DNA from 3 places in the Kitasatospora sp. NPDC093679 genome. Region 2 is predicted to be linked to each of the others. Evidence: riboswitches for the same ligand, from Rfam matches in the RefSeq annotation. Region 2 holds a riboswitch; each other region holds the start of a gene.
The links. A riboswitch is a leader RNA that binds a small molecule or an ion and turns the genes downstream of it on or off. The one in region 2 is predicted to bind thiamine pyrophosphate.

Region 1 (6,387 bases), on a different contig from region 2:
ACCGGGGTCAGGGTGGTCTCGGTCGCGATCCGGCCGACCATGTTGACCGTCCGGCTGCGCGAGGAGCCCCCGGCGCCGTAGGTCATGCAGACGAAGTTGGGGTCGAGCGCCTCGACCCGGCGGATCGCGTCCCAGAGGCGGCGCTCGCCGACCTCGTTGCGCGGCGGCATGAACTCGAAGGAGAACGAGCGGTCACCGGCCGCCAGCAGGTCCCGGACGGTCGGCGCGTGGTCGGTCCGGGTGGAGGGGATGCCGAGTGCCATGCTGGCAGGCTAGCGGTCAGGCGCGGAGGGTGACCAAACGTAGTCCACTGAATGAGACGTGCACGTGGGACACCGCGTGACCGGGGCCACCCGCGGGTCCGCGCCGACCGGCGCGGACGACCGATTCGGGCCCCGGACGACCGCCGGATAGGCTGATTGTCAGCCCAATGATCCGGAGTCCCACCGTGCCCTCCTCCACCAGCCTGCCGGCCAACCCGATCGACCGGGAGGCCGTGCGTGACCGCGTGAACGCCGCGCTCGCCGCCTTCATGGACGGCCGGAGCACCCTGCTCGCCGGCATCTCCCCCCAGCTCGGCCCGGTCTCCGAGGCACTGCGCGACTTCCTGCTCGACGGCGGCAAGCGGCTGCGGCCCGCCTTCTGCTACTGGGGCTGGCGCGGCGCCGGCGGCGCCGCCGACCACCCCGGCATCGCCGCCGCCGCCGCCGCCCTCGAACTGCTGCAGGCCAGCGCCCTCGTCCACGACGACCTCATGGACCGCAGCGACACCCGCCGCGGCCTGCCCTCGGTCCACCGCCGCTTCGAGGGCCTGCACCGCGAGCACGGCTGGCGCGGCGACCGCGAGCAGTACGGCGCCAGCGCCGCCGTCCTGCTCGGCGACCTGCTGCTGATCTGGTGCGACGAACTGTTCCAGAGCTCCGGGCTGCCGGACGACGCGGTACGGGCCGCCAAGCCCGTCTTCGACCTCATGCGCACCGAGGTCATGGTCGGCCAGTACCTCGACGTCCTCGAACCGGTCGCCGGGGACTCCGCCGACGCCGGGGCGCTCGACCGGGCGCAGACCGTCCTGCACTACAAGTCCGCGAAGTACACCATCGAACGGCCGCTCCAGGTCGGCGCCCTGCTCGCCGGCGCCGGACCCGGACTCGTCGAGGCCTACGGGGCGTTCGGGCTGCCGCTCGGCGAGGCCTTCCAGCTCCGCGACGACCTGCTCGGCGTCTTCGGCGACCCCGCCGTCACCGGCAAGCCCGCCGGGGACGACCTCCGCGAGGGCAAGCGGACCCTCCTCGTCGCCCACGCCATGCGGGGGCTCTCCCCCGCGGACGCCCGGCACCTCGACGAGCGGCTCGGCGCGGCCGACCTGACGGCCGAGGAGATCCCCGTCCTGCGCGGGCTGGTGGAGCGCAGCGGCGCGGCCGACCGCGTCGAACGGCGCATCGGGGAACTCCTCGAACAGTCCCTCGCCGCCCTCGACGCCGCCCCCCTCGCCGACGGCCCCGCCCGCCCCACCCTCCTCGCGCTCGCCGAAGCCGCCACCGTCCGCAAGCACTGACGAACGGCTTGAACCAGGGGATGCACACCAGGGGCGTGTGGGGGCACCTCCCGGCCGAAGGCCGGGGGAGAACCGCGCAATCCGGATGCGGGTCACCGTACGGAACTCGGCTTGGCCCGTTCCGTCGTGACGGCCGCTCCCGGGCTGCGCAGTTCCCCGCGCCCCTGTGGTACCCCTCGCCGGGCCTGCCTGGCCTCAGGCGTCGCGGAGGCGGCGGGCCAGGGAGGCCGCGGCCGCGCCCGGGTCCTCGGCTGCGGTGATGGCGCGGACGACGACGATCCGTCGCGCCCCCGCGGCGAGCACCTCGTCGAGGTTGCTGCCGTCGATGCCGCCGATGGCGAACCACGGACGGTCCGTCACGGCCTTCGCCGCGTAGGAGACCAGGCCGAGGCCGGGGGCCGGGCGGCCGGGCTTGGTGGGGGTGGGCCAGACGGGGCCGGTGCAGAAGTAGTCCACGCCGGCCTCGGCGACCGCCGCGTCGACCTCGGCCTCGGCGTGGCAGGACCGCCCGATCAGGACGTCCTCGCCGAGGATCGCGCGGGCCGCCGGCACCGGCAGGTCGTCCTGCCCGAGGTGCAGCACCTGCGGTCCGGCGGCGTGCGCCACGTCCGCCCGGTCGTTGACCGCGAAGAGCTTGCCGTGGCGGCGGGCCGCGTCGGCGAAGACCTCCAGGTACTCCAGCTCCTGGCGGGCCTCCAGGTTCTTGTCCCGGAGCTGGACGATGTCCACCCCGCCGGCCAGCACCGCGTCGAGGAACTCGGCCAGGTCGCCCTGCTCGCGGCGGGCGTCGGTGCACAGGTAGAGCCGGGCGTCGGCCAGCTGCTCGCGCGGGTAGGCCATCAGAGCGCCATCGCCTGGGCGCGGCGCTTGACCTCGGTGGCGCGGTTCTCGTGCAGGGCCTGGATGGGGCTGCCGGGCAGCGACGGGTCCTCGGTGAAGAGCCACTCGAGGATCTCCTCGTCGCTGAAGCCGGAGTCGCGCAGGACGGTCAGGGTGCCGATCAGGTGCTTGACCGGACCGTCCGGCGTGATGAACGCGGCGGGCACCTGCAGCGACCTGTTCTCGCCGCGGCGGACGGCCAGCAGGGTGTTGGCCTTCACCATGTTGCGGACCTCCGTGACCTGCACACCCCACAGTTCGGAGATGTCGGGCAGGTACATCCAGGCCGGGACCAGGGCGTCAATCTTGGGATCGATCTCACTCACGGCACCAGACTGCCACCTGCCGGGCCCCGCGCGCACGCAGCCCGCCCGGCCAGCCCGGTACCGATGACGGATCGTGACCGGACGACCGCCGAGGGCGGCGGCCCCGGGTGGGCGCGGCTCAGGCCGCGGCGGCCTTCAGCTGGACGGCCGGGTCGGCGGCGCGGGCGCGGTCCAGCGGGGTGCCGCGCTCGATGAGCCGCTTCGCCTGGTTGAGGTCGCGGGGCCGGTCCACGGCGAGCAGGGCGACGGCGGCGCCGCCGCGCAGCCACAGCACCGACCAGGACGGCTCGTCGGGGCTGCCGCGCCACAGCAGTTCGTCGGCGTCGGCGTGCCGGCCGGCGTACTGGACCATGCGGCCGAACTGCTCGGACCAGAAGTACGGCACCGGGTCGTAGGGGGTCTCGGAGCCCAGCAGCGAGGCGGCCGCGGCGGCGCCGGACTGCAGGGCGTGGTCCCAGTGCTGGACGGTGAGCCGGGTGCCGGAGCGGCGCGAGGGGTAGGAGGTGCAGTCGCCGGCCGCCCACACGCCGGGGGCGCCGGTGCGCAGCCGCTCGTCGACCAGGACGGCGCCGGCCGCGTCGAGGGCGACGCCGGAGCCGGCCAGCCAGCGGGTGGCGGGGCGGGCGCCGATGCCGACAACGACGTGGTCGGCGTCGATCCGGCTGCCGTCGGCGAGCAGCAGGCCGGCGGGTTCGACGGCGGCGACGCCGGTGCCGCAGCGCAGGTCGACGCCGGCGTCCGCGTACCAGCGGGCCATCAGGGCGCCGAGTTCGGCGGGGAGGGCTCCGGGCAGCGGTGCGGGGCCGGCCTCGACGACGGTCACGTGGCAGCCGAGCTGCCGGGCGACGGTGGCGGTCTCGGCGCCGATCCAGCCGGCGCCGACCAGGGCGATCCGGGTGCCGGGGGTGAGGTCGGCGCGCAGCGCGAGGGCGTCGTCGAGGGTGCGCAGCATGCGGGTGCCGGTGGCGGCGGGCAGGGTGGTGGCCTCGGCGCCGGTGGCGATCACCAGGGCGTCGTGGGCGAGCGGGCCGGCGTCGGTGTGCAGGACGCCGGGTTCGAGGCCGGTGGCGCGGCGGCCGAGCAGCAGCTCGACGCCGAGCTGCTCCCAGTCGATGTCGAAGGCGGTGGAGTCGCTCTTGCCGAGCAGGACGTCCTTGGAGAGCGGCGGCCGGTCGTACGGGCGGTGCGGCTCGTCGCCGACCAGCGCGACCGTCCCGCGGAAGCCGCCCTGGCGCAGGGCGAGGGCGCACTGGGCGCCGGCCATGCCGGTGCCGGCGATCAGGACGCGGTCCGTTCCGTTCAGCTCTGCCACGGCGGCCACCCTATCGGCCGGGGTGTCCAGCCCGTGTACGCCCTTTCGGGGTGGGCGACACCCGGCGTTATGGTGGGTGCACACCACACGGGAGCCCGGTGCACCGGGCTGAGAGGCGGGCTGGAGCGGCCTGCGACCGTCCGAACCTGATCCGGGTCATGCCGGCGAAGGGAGAATCAGCGACGTGGCACGGTCCCATTCAGACGTGCTGGTGGTCGGCGGCGGCATCATCGGGCTCGGCGTCGCCTGGCGGGCGGCGCAGCGCGGCCTGGCCGTGGCCCTGGTCGATCCCGTGCCCGGCGGCGGTGCCGCGCAGGTCGCGGCGGGCATGCTGGCGCCGGTGACGGAGCTGCAGTACGGCGAGGAGCCGCTGCTGCGCCTGGGCATGGCGTCGAACGAGCGGTACGCCGCGTTCGCGGCCGAGCTGACCGAAGTGACGGGCCTGGACACCGGCTACCGGCGGACCGGGACGCTGGCGGTGGCGCTGGACGCGGACGACCGCGAGGAACTGCGCGAGTTGCACGCCTTCCAGGCCCGGCTGGGCCTGGACTCGCAGTGGCTGACCGGCCGGGAGTGCCGCCGGCTGGAGCCGATGCTGGCGCCGGGGGTGCGCGGCGGTCTGCTGGTCACCGGGGACCACCAGGTGGACGGGCGGCGCCTCGCCCGGGCGCTGGTGGTGGCCTGCGAGCGGGCCGGGGTGGTGCTGCACCGGGAGTCCGCGGTCGAGCTGCTGGTCGAGGACGGCCGGGCGGCCGGGGTGCGGACGGACGGCGGCGCCGAGCTCGCGGCCGGACGGACGGTGCTGGCGGCGGGCTGCCGCAGCCATCTGCTGCCCGGTCTGCCGGAGGGGGTGCTGCCGCCGGTGCGGCCGGTGAAGGGCCAGGTGCTGCGGCTGCGGATTCCGGAGGCGTACCGGCCGTTCCTGTCGCGCAACGTGCGGGCGGTGGTCCGCGGGCAGCACATCTACCTGGTGCCGCGGGCGGACGGCGAGCTGGTGATCGGCGCGACCAGCGAGGAGCAGGGCTTCGACACCACGGTGACCGCCGGCGGGGTCTACGAACTGCTGCGCGACGCCCACGAGTTGGTACCGGGTCTGACCGAGCTGCCGCTGGTGGAGACCGGTGCCGGGCTGCGGCCCGGCTCGCCCGACAACGCGCCGCTGCTCGGCCCGACCCGGCTGCCCGGGCTGGTCGCCGCCACCGGCCACTACCGCAACGGCGTGCTGCTGACGCCGGTGACCGCCGACCTGCTCGGCGAGCACCTGGCGACCGGGAGCGTCCCGGAGCTCGCCGCCCCCTTCTCCCCCGACCGTTTCCACGCGAAGGCCCTCGCATGCTGAACACCGATCCGGTGCCCGTCCCTCTGACCGTCAACGGCGAGCCGCAGGAACTGCCTCCGGGCACCACGCTGGCCGAGGTGGTGGCCCGGGTGTCCGCCGCGAACACCGGGGTGGCGGCGGCGGTCAACGAGGCCGTGGTGCCGCGCGGCGCCTGGCCGGCCACCGTGCTCGGCGCGGGCGACCGGGTGGAGATCCTCACCGCCGTCCAGGGAGGCTGACGATGGCCGACGACCTGTTCACGATCGCGGGCACGGCGTTCACCTCGCGCCTGATCATGGGCACCGGCGGCGCCCCCAGCCTGGAGGTGCTGGAGCAGGCGCTGCAGGTGTCCGGCACCGAGCTGACCACGGTCGCGATGCGCCGGGTCAACGCCTCGACCCAGGGGTCGGTGCTCGACGTGCTGACCCGCAACGGGATCCGGGTGCTGCCCAACACCGCGGGCTGCTTCACCGCCGGCGAGGCGGTGCTGACGGCCCGTCTGGCCCGCGAGGCGCTCGGCACCGACTGGGTGAAGCTGGAGGTGATCGCGGACGAGCGGACGCTGCTGCCCGACCCGATCGAACTGCTGGACGCCGCCGAGACCCTGGTCGACGACGGTTTCACGGTGCTGCCGTACACCAACGACGACCCGGTGCTGGCGCGGAAGCTGGAGGACGTCGGCTGCGCGGCGATCATGCCGCTGGGGTCGCCGATCGGCTCGGGCCTGGGGATCCGCAACCCGCACAACTTCCAGCTGATCGTGGAGGGCGCGGGCGTGCCGGTCGTCCTGGACGCCGGCGCGGGCACCGCCTCCGACGTGGCGCTGGCGATGGAGCTGGGCTGCTCGGCGGTGATGCTGGCCTCGGCGGTGACGCGGGCTCAGGACCCGGTGCTGATGGCGGACGCGATGAAGCGGGCCGCCGAGGCCGGCCGGCTGGCGTACCGCGCGGGCCGCATCCCGCGCCGCTTCCACGCCGAGGCCTCCTCCCAGATGGCC
Region 2 (6,387 bases):
GGCCGTCTTCACCGCCCTCGCCGAGGCCTACCGGGCCTGACCCGGCCCGCCCGCCCCCGGACACGCAGCAGCCCGCCCCGCCGCACACCGCGGCCGGGCGGGCTGCCGCCGTGCTCAGCCCTCCGCGCCCTCCTGGACGGGGATGGCGTGGCTCACCGCGCGCCCGGCGGCGGCCACCGGCTCGGCCGGAGCCTGCTGCTGGCCCATCGCGGCGAGCAGCTGCCGGGCCAGACCGAGACCCGTGCCGCCCATGGTGAGCGCCTTGGCCATCATCTCGCCCATGCCCTCGGCGCCGTTCAGCAGCACCATGTGCTCGACGTTGCCGAAGGCCTCCGCACCGGCCCGGACGATCTCCGGCCAGTTCTCCGCCAACTGCTGCGCGACGACCGCCTCCTGGTTCTCCGCCAGGGCAGACGCCCGCGCCTTGATCGCCTCCGCCTCGGCCAGGCCGAGCGCACGGGCCGCCTCGGCCGCCGCCAGGCCCTTGGCCTCCGCGGCCGCCGCCTCGGCCTGGCCGGTCGCCCGGGTGGCCTCGGCCGCGGCCAGACCGCGGGCCTTGGTGGCCTCCGCCTCCGCGGTGGCGGCGATCTTCACCCGGTTCGCCTCGGCCGCGGCCTTGAGCTCGGTCTCCCGGGCCAGCGCCTCGGCCGCCGAGATCCGGGCGTCGCGGTCGGCCTGCGCCTTCGTCCGGGTCTCGTACGCCCGGGCGTCGGCCGGCTTGCGGACGTCCGCCTGCAGCTGCTGCTCCTTGCGGTCCGCCTCCAGCTCGGCGACCTTGGTCTCCTGGACGACGACCTCCTGCCGGGCCGCGGCCTGCGCCAGCGGACCGGCCTGGAACGCCCGGGCCTGCGCCGTCTCCAGCTCGGCCTGGTAACCGGCCTGCTGGATGCCCGAGTTGCGGGTGGCCTCGGCCTTGCGGGCGAAGGCCTCCTGCTCGGCCTCGGTGGCCCGGCGGTCCGCCTCCGCGGCCGCGATCCGGGCGTCCCGCTGCACCGCGGCGGCGTGCGGGGCGGCCAGGTTGGTGATGTAGCCGGTCGGGTCGAGGATCTCCTGGATCTGCAGCGAGTCGATGATCAGGCCGAGCTTCTCCATCTCGCTGCCGGACGCGGCCCGGGTCTCCCCGGTCATCCGCTCCCGGTCACGGATCATGTCCTCGACCGTCAACCCGCCGACGATGGAGCGCAGATGGCCGGCGAAGACGTTGTGGACCCGGTGGCCCATCATCTTCTGCTGGTCGAGGAAGCGGCGGGCGGCATTGGCGATCGACACCGGGTCGTCGCCGACCTTGAAGATCACCACGCCCTTGACGTGCACCGGGATGCCCTGCGACGTCACGCACTCGACGTCCAGCTCGGCCTCGTTGAGGTCCAGCGAGAGCCGGCGCACCACCTGGACACCGGGCAGCACCAGCGTGCCGCGCCCGGTGACGATGCGGAACCCGAGCCCGTCCGCGACCCCTTCGGAGCGGTGCCGGGATCCGGAGATGATCAGTGCCTCGTTCGGTTCGGCGACCCGCCACATGAGCTTGAAGAGCACGACCAGGACGGCGATGGAAGCCACGACGGCCCCCGCGATGCCGATCAACATCGGCTGATTCCCCCTTCAGGGCACGCCGGTGTCCCGTGGCTGCGCTCTGGTGTGCAGGAAGGCGCGGTAGCCGGCGGCAGCAGGAGATTCTGCGCCTGTCGTGATCGCGGGGGAAGGGCCCGGCGGCCGTGTTTCGCCCAGGAGTGCGTCAAGATTCCGTCAAAGGACCGCCGCGACGTACACCGTGCGCGGCGGCTGGTACTCCACGACCACCACCGGGGTGCCCACCGCCAGCTCCTCGCCCGGCACCGCCGGATACGCCAGGAAGGCCTCCGTCCCGCGCCGTTCGGGGACGAACACCATCACCTCGCCCACCAGCCCCGGCCCCGTCCGCCCGGTCACCCGCCCTGTGCTGCCCACCATGCCGGCCAGTCTGCCGTGCCCGTCCACTGGCCGGAACCCGTCTGGACCTGCCACGACGCTGCCGCTACGGTGTTGACGTCTTGCTGCAGGCATCCGCCTGCAGCCAACGGGAGCTCGGAGCACCGGGCTGAGAGGGCGCTGAAAGGTCCGCGGTACACGGACCGACCGCTGCGCCGACCGCAGGAACCTGACCGGGTAATGCCGGCGTAGGGAGTAGAGGGTCTCATGACCACCTTTGAAGCACAGCCGCAGTCTGTCTCCGACCGGGGCGTCAGCAGCGCGTCCACCGGCTACCCGACCCCGGCCTGGCGCAAGGCCCACCGCGAGGGCAGCCGCCCCGACCTCCGGGTGCCGTACCGGGAGGTCCTCCTCACCAACGGCCGCACCGTCCCGCTGTACGACACCTCCGGGCCGTACACCGACCCCTCCTACGAGCCCGACGTGCGGCGCGGCCTGCCCGCCCTGCGCGACGCCTGGATCCGCCAGCGCGGCGACGTCGAGGAGTACGAGGGCCGCGAGGCCCGCCCCGAGGACGACGGCATCAAGCACACCTCGCCGCGCGGCGGGAACCTCCGCAACCTCGACGCGGTCTTCCCCGGCCGCCCGCGGCGCCCGCTGCGCGGCCGGGCCGGCGCGGCCGTCACCCAGCTCGCGTACGCCAAGCAGGGCGTGATCACGCCCGAGATGGAGTTCGTGGCGCTGCGCGAGGGGCTCGCCCCGGAGTTCGTCCGCGACGAGGTCGCCCGCGGCCGGGCCGTCATCCCGGTCAACGTGAACCACCCCGAGGTCGAGCCGGCGATCATCGGCACCAACTTCCTGGTGAAGATCAACGCCAACATCGGCAACTCCGCGGTCACCTCCTCGATCGAGGAGGAGGTCGAGAAGATGACCTGGGCGACCCGCTGGGGCGCCGACACCGTCATGGACCTCTCGACCGGCCGCAACATCCACACCACCCGCGAGTGGATCCTGCGCAACTCCCCCGTGCCGATCGGCACCGTGCCGCTCTACCAGGCGCTGGAGAAGGTCGACGGCCGGGCCGAGGACCTCAGCTGGGAGGTCTACCGCGACACCGTCGTCGAGCAGTGCGAGCAGGGCGTCGACTACATGACCGTGCACGCCGGCGTGCTGCTGCGCTACGTGCCGCTGACCGCCCGCCGGAAGACCGGCATCGTCTCCCGCGGCGGCTCGATCATGGCCGCCTGGTGCCTGGCGCACCACGAGGAGAACTTCCTCTACACCAACTTCGAGGAGCTCTGCGACATCCTCGCCGCGTACGACGTCACCTTCTCGCTCGGTGACGGCCTGCGCCCGGGGTCGATCGCGGACGCCAACGACGAGGCCCAGTTCGCGGAGCTGCAGACGCTCGGCGAGCTCGGCCGGATCGCCCGCGAGCGCAACGTCCAGGTGATGATCGAGGGCCCGGGCCACGTCCCGATGCACAAGATCAAGGAGAACATGGACCTCCAGAAGGAGATCTGCGACGAGGCGCCCTTCTACACCCTCGGCCCGCTCACCACGGACGTCGCGCCCGGCTACGACCACATCACCTCGGGCATCGGCGCCGCGATGATCGCCTGGTGGGGCACCGCCATGCTCTGCTACGTCACGCCCAAGGAGCACCTGGGCCTGCCCAACCGGGACGACGTGAAGACCGGCGTCATCACCTACAAGATCGCCGCCCACGCGGCCGACCTCGCCAAGGGCCACCCCGGCGCCCAGGCCTGGGACGACGCGCTCTCCGACGCGCGCTTCGAGTTCCGCTGGGAGGACCAGTTCAACCTGGCCCTCGATCCCGAGACCGCCCGCGACTTCCACGACGAGACGCTGCCCGCCGAGCCCGCCAAGACCGCGCACTTCTGCTCCATGTGCGGGCCGAAGTTCTGCTCGATGAAGATCAGTCGAACCATCACAGAGAAGTACGGCGATGGTGCCCCTGAGCCCGAGTACGACGCGGAGGCCGTCGAGGGCATGAAGGCCAAGTCGGAGGAGTTCGCGGCCCAGGGCAACCGGGTCTACCTGCCGTTGGCCGACTGACGGCGGACCGCTGACCGCGCTGTCCTGGGGAGGCGGAGGGGGCTTCCCAGGGCAGCGCTTCGGCCCAGCGCGACGGGTCACACGGGCGCGGCGGCGAGGAGGTCGGTGGCGCGGTCCGCTGTGAGCACGCCGAGGAGGTAGCCGTCCTCGTCGACGACGGGCCAGACCGTCAGGCGCTTGATCCGCATCGCGATCGTGGCCAGGGCCAAGCCCATGGTCGGCCACGTGAACGGTCCGCGCTGGTGCGCGGTGGTGCTGATCGCGGTTCGCTCGGTGTACCAGGAGCGGGTCAGGAAGGGGTGGAGTCCGGTGCGGGTGACCAGTCCTTCGCACCGGCCGTTGTGGTCGCGGACGAGCAGGTACTCCACGTGGGCGCTGCGGAAGATGTCGTTGGCCTGGTCGACGGTGCTGTCATCGGCTATCTGGTATTCGCAGGGATCCATGGCGTCGGCGACCGTGAGGCCGTGGCCGAGCCGTGCCGACTGCGGAGGGTGAGCGGTCACGGTGTCCACCGTTCCCGTCTCCGGCCGCCCGTTCGGGGCCGCCGGGCCGTCATTCACCCAGAACGAAGCCGGAACGGGTACCGGAATGCGGGATGCCCTGGATGTCTTCGAGGCTACTCCTGTGGCGGGCGGCCCGGGGAAGAGCGCTGCGGAGTACCGTGGGAGACAACCGAGGACATTCCGTACACCGGCATCAGCGCCGGCGTCGCCCTGGGTCATGATTGGTCCCTCGTGGACCGGACGGGCGGCTCCCTCATGATGCCGATCCCCCTCCCTGAGCCCCCCTCTCCCGAACCGTGGTCGGTGCCCGGTGTCCCGCTGCTGCCGCGCCTGATACTGGAACCGACCATGTCGCGGGAGGGCGTCTTCGACGGTGCCTGGTGGCCCCGCTCGAACCACGTCCTCGCAGAGCTTCCGGACCTGATCACCGCGCTCGGCGCCCACCTCGGACGCATCATCCGGGCCGGCCTCGACACCTCGGCCTGGGACGGCGTGCCCCAGTCCGTCGTGGCGAACGGCTCGGCGGTCCGAATCAACTGGTTCGCCGGCAGCGATGCGACGATCAGCCTCACACGGGGCTTCCAGGACCACTTCCTGCTGCTGGTCGTACCACCCGGCACCGCCCCGGACACGGCAGCCTCGGCGATGGCCGGAGCCTCATCGACCGGTAACCACACCCCGGCAGCAGAACTCCTGCTCGGCTGACCGACGTCCGTCATCGCACCCGGCCCGATTCACGGCTGGAGCCGTCCTCGATGGAGATCGGCAGAAGCATCAATGAGAAGTCCGGCATCGGCGAGGCCGCGCCGGAGCACGACGAGGCGGCTGTTGAGGACAGGAAGGCGCGTTTCATGGAGCTTTATCGAGGCCGGTAACCTGGCCCTGACTTAGGCTCCTCGCGGGTTGTCGATTTGGCGCCCAAGTTGGGGCTTTTCTTCTGTCACAACTCGCTTCACCTATGCCAACATCGCTGGTCAGCACAGCATGACGAGAGCCCCGACTTCCATTGCGATACGCGTCGGAAGCCGGGGCCCTTTGTTGTGCTGCTTGAGCTACCGGACGGCGGGGCCTTGTCCGGACCGCCAGTCGTTGATCCGCTTCCGGATGCTGGGGACCATGGGCAGGTCATCCACGTCCTCTGGGCTGAACCACGCCACCTCGAACGACTCGTCGGACGCATGCAGCGTTCCACCGGTGGGCCGCGCAAGCAGACAGATGGAGAACTCCTGGCGGACTTCGCCGTCGTCGTACGCGAAGACGTGGCCAGGGTTGGTGTAGGTGCCCACGATGCCGGTGATCTCGACGTCAATACCGGTCTCTTCGTAGGTCTCCCGGATGCCGCAATCTGCGAGAGACTCGCCCAGCTCCATCTTTCCGCCGGGCAGTGCCCACATGCCGTTGTCCGTTCGCCGCTGGAGCAAGATGCGGCCGGCCTCGTCCACTACGACCACGGAAGCCGCGGGGACCAGGCTGTTGGGCTCGGGTGCGTTCGGGTCGTCTTCGTAGTCACGCCTGGCCACTCTGAGCCACCTCCCAGATGTTCCGTCCACGGCTCCACAGCTCTTCGACATGGTCGGCGAACCGGTCGAACATGCCGTCGGCCTGGGTACGCCGCAGGTGCATCATCGGCGAGTCGTGGCCGACTCTGCGGGCGAGGATCGGTGTCACGATCATCTCGTCATCGAAGCGGAAGACGGACAGGTTCACGTGACCGGTCTCGAAGCGGCCCTCGATGTTGCCGACCTCGCGGAGCCGCTCCAACTCGCTGATGGTCACCGCGATACGGGTGGAGAGAGTGAGCGGAACGCCCTCCTCGGCTTCGCGCGCCCTGGTGGTGGGGCTGTCGGGATCGCCGATCAAGAATCTGACCCGGCACCCGGTCTGCGCCTTGCGGCGC
Region 3 (6,387 bases), on a different contig from region 2:
TCGATCGGGATGCCGCCGAGCTTGGTGATGACGTCGCCGGGCTTGAGGCCCGCCTGGTCGGCGGGGCCGCCCGGGGTGACGGCCGGGGTGCCCTGGACGGCGTTGGTCTGGATCTGGGCGCCGTCGCCCTTGTAGTCGTCGTTGCGGAGCACACCGAGGATCGCGTAGACCGGCTGGCCGTCCTTGATCAGTGTCTCGGCGACCCACTTGGCCTGGTTGATCGGGATCGCGAAGCCGAGGCCGATGGAGCCGGCCCGGCCGTTGCCGCTGGTGTTGGACTGGATCGCCGAGTTGATGCCGATCACCGCGCCGGAGGCGTTGAGCAGCGGGCCGCCGGAGTTGCCCGGGTTGATCGAGGCGTCGGTCTGCAGGGCGTTCATGTAGGACGCCTGCGCACCCGTCTCGTCGCCGGAGGCGACCGGGCGGTCCTTGGCGCTGATGATGCCGGTGGTGACGGTGCCCTCGAGGCCGTACGGGGCGCCGATGGCAATGGTGGCGTCGCCGACCGCGACCTTGTCGGAGTCGCCGAGCGGCAGCGGGACGAGCTTGTCCTTCGGCGGGTTGTCGAGCTTGATCACCGCGACGTCGTAGCCCTGGGCGCGGCCGACCACCGAGGCGGTGTAGGACGAGCCGTCGGAGAACTTCACGGTGAGCTTGCCGCCCGAGGCCGCCGGGGCGACCACGTGGTTGTTGGTGAGGATGTGGCCCTCGGTGTCGAAGACGAAGCCGGTGCCGGTGCCGGACTCCTGCGAGCCCTGCGCCTTGATGGTGACGGTGCTGGGCAGCGCCTTGGCGGCGATGCCGGCGACCGAGTCCGGGGCGCGGTCGGTGACCTTGCGGCTGTCGCTGACGCTGACGGTCGTGCTCGTCCGGCTGGTGCCGCCCGAGCTGTCGTCGCCGCTGACCGCGGCGCCGATGGCACCGCCGGCCACGCCGGCGACAAGGGCGACCGCGGCGATCAGGGCGACGAGGCCGCCGCGCTTGCGGCGCGGGGCCGGGCCGCCGACCGGCGGGTACGGGTACCCGGGGCCGCCGGGCTCGCCCGGGTTGCCGGTGCCTCCGGGGCCGCCGGCCGGGTGGCCCCAGCCGCCGACGGGGTGGCCGGCGCCGAACGGGTGGTGCGCCTCGCCGGGCGGCGTGGGACCGGCCGGCGGCGGGGCCGCCGGGGTGCCGTACGGGTCGGTGGCCGCGGCGGGCGGCGCGTACGGGTTGGCCGGCTGCGGCTGCGGCTGGCCCGGGGCGGCAGCCGCCGCGGGCGGCGGGACGTCGGCGTACGGGGAGCCCGCGGGGACGGCCGGCGGCGGCGCGTCCAGGTACGACGGCGCGGCCTGGGCCGGAGCGACCGGAGCCGCGGGCACGACCGGCGGCGGGGCGTCGATGTACGAGGTCGCGGCCGGGGCCGGCTCGCTCAGCTTGGAGAGAGCGAGCGTGGGCGCGGACTCGACGACCGGCGGCGGCGGGGCCGCCGCGGTGTCAGGAGCCGGACCCACCGTACGGGGCTCGCCGGAGGGCAGCTGCTCCTCCTGCGGCCCGGTGGACCCACTCGCGTGCTCGTTGCTCACGGACGACCTCCATAGCTGACAGATCCTTGGCCCATAGTGTTTCGCATGGCTGATTCGGTTGCCGTAAGGAGCCTTCTGAAGAACGGCTAAGAATCCTTAGCCGTCCCTGACAGGATGCGTCCGACCTGTGGCGGAACGCGAAAGGCGGGGTGCGGCACGCGACCGGCGGCCCGCCGTCCCGCGATGCGGAACCGAAACCTCCGGCCCTTGGCGTGCGCGGCCGGGTTCGTTAGCCTGTCGTCCTCATCTGAACACGCGGGAGCTTGGACCTTCCAGGCTGAGAGTGCGCCGATCGACCGGCCGGGCGGAGTCCGGGCCGGACGAGGGGGCGCTGACCGCCTGAACCTGTCCGGGTAATGCCGGCGTAGGGAGTACCGGCCATGACGGCTGTTTCGCCTGCCCCTGTTCCCGGTGTCGAGGCCGGCCGGCGCGTCGAGGCGCCGCTCGTGCTGGACACCGCCCCGCCGCGGACGCTCGACTTCCGCGCCCAGTTCGCCCTCTGGGCCAACCTCGGGGTCAGCCTGATCGGCTTCCAGAGCGCCGCCACCGTGCTCGGCACGGCCGGCCACGAGCTGTCCTTCGCGGCGGCGGTCACCGCGATCGTCACCGGCACGGTGATCGGCACCGCGATGCTGGGCGTCGCCGCGCTGATCGGCGCCCGCACCGGCGCCCCCGCGATGGCGGTGCTGCGCGGCCTGTTCGGCACCCGGCTGTCGTACCTGCCGACGGTGCTGAACATCCTGCAGTGCATCGGCTGGGGCGTCTTCGAGCTGATCGTGATCGCGGGCGGCGCCCAGACGGTGGCGGGCACCCAGGGCTGGCGCTGGCTGTTCGTGCTGCTGGCCGGCGTGCTGACCACGGCGCTCACCATCTGGCCGCTCGGCTCGATCGCGGTGCTGCGCAAGTACGTGGCCGTCGCCGTCGGCGTGGCGATGGTCTACTTCACCGTCCAGCTGGGCCGGCAGGGCTTCCCCGACCCGGGCGCGGGCAACTGGGACGGCTTCCTTCCGGCGACCGACGCGATCATCGCGGTGTCGATCTCCTTCGTGCCGCTGGCCGCGGACTACACCCGGCACGCGCGCACGCCCGGTTCGGCGTACTGGGGCACCTTCGCCGGCTACTCGCTGGCGCAGGTCTGGTGCTACGTGCTCGGCCTGATCGCGCTGCTGCAGTCCGGCGGCGACACCTCGAAGATCTTCTCCTCGTTCACCGGCGTCGCGGCCGGCTGGGCCTTCCTGCTGGTGCTGGTGCTCCGCGAGACCGACCAGTCCTTCGCGAACGTGTACTCGACGGCGATGTCGGTGCACAACCTGCTGCCGAAGGTGGACCGGCGGCTGCTCACCGGCGGCATCGGCGCCCTGGTGACGCTGCTGGCGCTGCGGGTCGAGGAGGGCGAGTTCAACGACACCTACGCGAGCTTCCTCTACCTGATCGGCGCGGTCTTCGTGCCGCTGCTGGCGGTGCTGGCGGTGGACTACTTCTTCGGGGCCGGCCGGAACGGCTGGGACACCGGCCAGGACGCCCCGGCCCGCTGGCTGATGCTGCTGCCGTGGGCGCTGGGCTTCGCCACGTACCAGTTCCTGGCGCCGACCGCGGTGGCCGGCTGGTGGACGGACTTCTGGCAGGGGCTGCAGTCGGCGGTGGGCTTCACCCCGCAGCCGTGGACCTCGGCCTCGCTGTTCGGCTTCCTGGTGCCGGCGCTGGCGACCTGGGCGCTGACCCCGCTGACCTCGCGCCGCCCGGCCCGCGCCGACGGCTGAGCCTGCGGCGGGCACCCGGCCGGGTGCCCGCCGGCCTCCGTCCGGTGCCGCCGACCGCCGGACGGAGGTGTTCACCACCGGTTTCCCGTGCCGAATCCGATCGGACATCCACGCACTCGTAGGGTGTTGATGTGGACACTCAGAAGATCCGCCGCACCGCTCCGGCGGTCTCCGGCATCCCGGCGCCCGACCGCACGGCCGTCCGGGTCGTCGCGCACCGCGGCTCCTCCGCGGCCCTGCCCGAGCACACCCTGGAGGCGTACGCCCGGGCGATCGAGGAGGGGGCGGACGGGCTGGAGTGCGACGTCCGGCTGACCGCCGACGGCCGGCTGGTGTGCGTGCACGACCGCACCGTGCGGCGCACCTCGGACGGCCGGGGCGCGGTGTCCGCGATGACGCTGGCTCAGCTCTCGGAGCTCGACTTCGGCTCCTGGCACTCGCCGGACACCCCGCGGCCGAGCTCGATCCTGACCCTGGCCGGCCTGCTGGAACTGGTCGCCGAGGCGGGACGCCGGGTGGAGCTGGCCATCGAGACCAAGCACCCGACCCGGTACGCGGGCCGGACGGAGGCCGAGCTGGTGCGGCTGCTGGACCACTACGGACTGCTGCCGCGCACCCCGGAGGAGTCCACCGTCCGGGTCATGAGCTTCTCCGAGCTGTCGCTGCACCGGGTGCGCCGGGCGGTGCCCGCGATGCCGACGGTGTACCTGCTGGAGCGCCGGCTGCCGGTGCTCGGCCGGACGCGGTCGCTGCCCGGCGGCGCCGCCGTCGCCGGGCCCGGTATCGAGCTGGTGCGGCGGGACCCGGGCCTGGTGACGGCGCTGCGCCGGGCCGGGCACCGGGTGCACGTCTGGACGGTCGACGAGCCCGAGGACGTCGAGCTCTGCCTGGAGCTGGGTGTGGAGGCGCTGATCACCAACCGGCCGCGCGAGGTGCTGGCGCAGCTCGGCCGCTGAGCGCACCACCCGGGCGGAGCGGTGTGCGAACGGCGCACTGCGGGGCGCGGACTTCTGACAGGAGCTCAGAGAACGCTCAATTCCTCGGACTTTCACAACAGACCGTAAGCGGTTTATCGGTGGTTGAATACGGTGGGTCGCGGGCCTCGGGAATGTCTCTGCGCGATCGCCGAACGGTCGTTTCCGACGCATTCCCAGGGGGCATCCATCCCTCGGCAGACGCTGAAGGAGGTCCCGGGGGTGGCGTTGATGGTGGCGCGTGCTGTGCCCGAAAAGACAGGGCCGACTTCGTCGACCATGGCGGTGCCGCACGGTCCGGCCGGCGTCGGAGCGGCTCGCCGGAGGATGCGCCGGGAGCTCGGTGAACGGGCGGTACCGGAGCAGGTCGTCGACGACGCGGTGCTGATCCTCTCCGAACTGCTCAGCAATTCCTGTCGTTACGCGCGGCCGCTCGGAAAGTTCTCGGAACTGGCCGGGCGGACGACCGCCGACATGGTGGACGCGGTCCTCGTGCGGGCGGTGACGGCCTCCCGGCACGGCGGCGCGGAGACGACGGAGGAAAACGATCCGGGCGGGATCCTGGTCCGCTGGTGGACGCACGCGGACGGCATCGTCGTGGAGGTAACCGACGGCGGTGCGCCGACCAGGCCGCGGCCGGCCAGCCCGTCGCTGACGGCGCGCGGCGGACGCGGGCTGAGCATCGTCGGCAAGCTGGCCGACGCCTGGGGCATCCGCGACGCGCCGGGCGAGGTGACGGTCTGGGCCGCCCTGCCGCTGCGGCCGGAGCGGCGCGACGATCCGGCCGCGTAGGAGCTGTCTTCAAAGGCGTACGGATGCCACACAGGGGCGCGCGGGCGGGTCCGTGGCGACCCCGCGGGGGTGCGTCCGCACCGGTCGGCGGCGCGAACCTCAGTAGGCTGCGGGTGCACTGTCGCCGTTCCCGGGAGCCCCGCCATGGCCAAGAAGGCCGCAAAGTCCTCGTCGCAGCCCAGCACCGCCACCGCCACCGGCGAGATCCCGGTCGTCGGTGCGCGCGAGAAGTGCCCGTGCGGCTCCGGCCGCCGGTACAAGGCCTGCCACGGCCGGGAGGCCGCGCACGCCGTGCAGGAGCTGGTGCACCGCCCGTTCGAGGGCCTGCCGGGCGAGGCCGACTGGGTCGCGCTGCGCGAGCTGGTTCCGGCCGCGACCGTGCCGCTGACGCTGGCCGCCGGGGTGGCGGACGGCGCCGTCGGCGAGGTGCCGTCGGTGACCCTGGCCACCGTGCTGCCGCTGGCCTGGCCCGCGCTGCGCCGCGCGGACGGCTCGATCCTGCTCGGCCTGCAGACCCAGTCGAGCTCGGGCGACCTGAGCCGCGACCTGGCCGACGCGCTGGAGCTGGCGCTCGCCACCGAGCCGGGCACCCCGGTGCCGTCCCGCCGGACGGTGCCGGGCGGCCGCCGCCTGCAGGACCTGCTGGACACCTCGGCCGGCTTCGCCCCGACCGTGCACACCGGCTTCGAGTTCTGGCTGGAGGACGCCGAGTCGGCCACCGGCGAGGTCGCCGCCTCGCTGGAGCGGGCCAACGCCTCGGCCATCCCGACCGAGAAGGTCACCTCCGTGGACGCCGCCTACTGGTGCGGCACCCCGGACAAGAACCACCTGCGCTGGGTCATGACCGTGCCCGAGGAGAAGCTGCTCGACGCACTGGCGCGGCTGTCCGCGGCCGGCCGCAGCTCGCTCGGCGAGGACACCAAGCTGGTCGGCTCGTTCCGCGCCCACGGCCTGACCGTGCCGGTGTGGGACCTGCCGGTGGAGTTCTCCGCGAAGGACTGCGAGCAGCCCGCCGCCGAGTTCGCCGAGCGGCTGGCCGACGCGCTGGCCGAGACCGCACCCCTGTCCGCGGAGGAGCGCCGCGCCCGCGCCAACCTGGTGAGCCGTCAGATCACCCTGAACTGACGGGGAATGTGACTCCGGTCACATTTCCACCGGTGGGACGAAAATGCCAGGTCGGCCATGGGCGGACAAATTGGCGCCCCGCCGGATCTTTGTTACTGTTTAAACAGTCCGGTCGCTGGTGCATCCCCCGTCGCCAGCGACCGGATTTCCCATTCCCGGGGACGCCCGGCGGCG

Region 1: linked by a shared signal. The riboswitch ahead of thiO (glycine oxidase ThiO) and the one ahead of thiC (phosphomethylpyrimidine synthase ThiC) in region 2 are both predicted to bind thiamine pyrophosphate.
Region 3: linked by a shared signal. The riboswitch ahead of AB0O09_RS36050 (cytosine permease) and the one ahead of thiC (phosphomethylpyrimidine synthase ThiC) in region 2 are both predicted to bind thiamine pyrophosphate.

The regions. Positions count from the first base shown of each region.
Region 1 covers NZ_JBFBDW010000063.1:134-6,520, reverse strand. The annotation lists gene metF (methylenetetrahydrofolate reductase [NAD(P)H]) at 1-263, opposite strand, end outside; gene AB0O09_RS33560 (polyprenyl synthetase family protein) at 431-1,555, shown strand; gene thiE (thiamine phosphate synthase) at 1,751-2,395, opposite strand; gene AB0O09_RS33550 (Rv2175c family DNA-binding protein) at 2,395-2,760, opposite strand; gene AB0O09_RS33545 (FAD-dependent oxidoreductase) at 2,879-4,081, opposite strand; TPP riboswitch at 4,150-4,262, shown strand; gene thiO (glycine oxidase ThiO) at 4,257-5,411, shown strand; gene thiS (sulfur carrier protein ThiS) at 5,405-5,629, shown strand; gene AB0O09_RS33530 (thiazole synthase) at 5,632-6,387, shown strand, end outside.
Region 2 covers NZ_JBFBDW010000017.1:17,729-24,115, reverse strand. The annotation lists gene AB0O09_RS16545 (hypothetical protein) at 1-40, shown strand, start outside; gene AB0O09_RS16540 (SPFH domain-containing protein) at 115-1,587, opposite strand; gene AB0O09_RS16535 (hypothetical protein) at 1,747-1,950, opposite strand; TPP riboswitch at 2,049-2,180, shown strand; gene thiC (phosphomethylpyrimidine synthase ThiC) at 2,176-3,987, shown strand; gene AB0O09_RS16525 (CBS domain-containing protein) at 4,065-4,490, opposite strand; gene AB0O09_RS16520 (DUF5994 family protein) at 4,746-5,195, shown strand; gene AB0O09_RS16515 (NUDIX domain-containing protein) at 5,543-6,010, opposite strand; gene AB0O09_RS16510 (DUF5919 domain-containing protein) at 5,997-6,387, opposite strand, start outside.
Region 3 covers NZ_JBFBDW010000076.1:12,529-18,915, reverse strand. The annotation lists gene AB0O09_RS36055 (trypsin-like peptidase domain-containing protein) at 1-1,562, opposite strand, end outside; TPP riboswitch at 1,808-1,950, shown strand; gene AB0O09_RS36050 (cytosine permease) at 1,943-3,322, shown strand; gene AB0O09_RS36045 (glycerophosphodiester phosphodiesterase) at 3,499-4,278, shown strand; gene AB0O09_RS36040 (ATP-binding protein) at 4,444-5,088, shown strand; gene AB0O09_RS36035 (DUF5926 family protein) at 5,233-6,213, shown strand.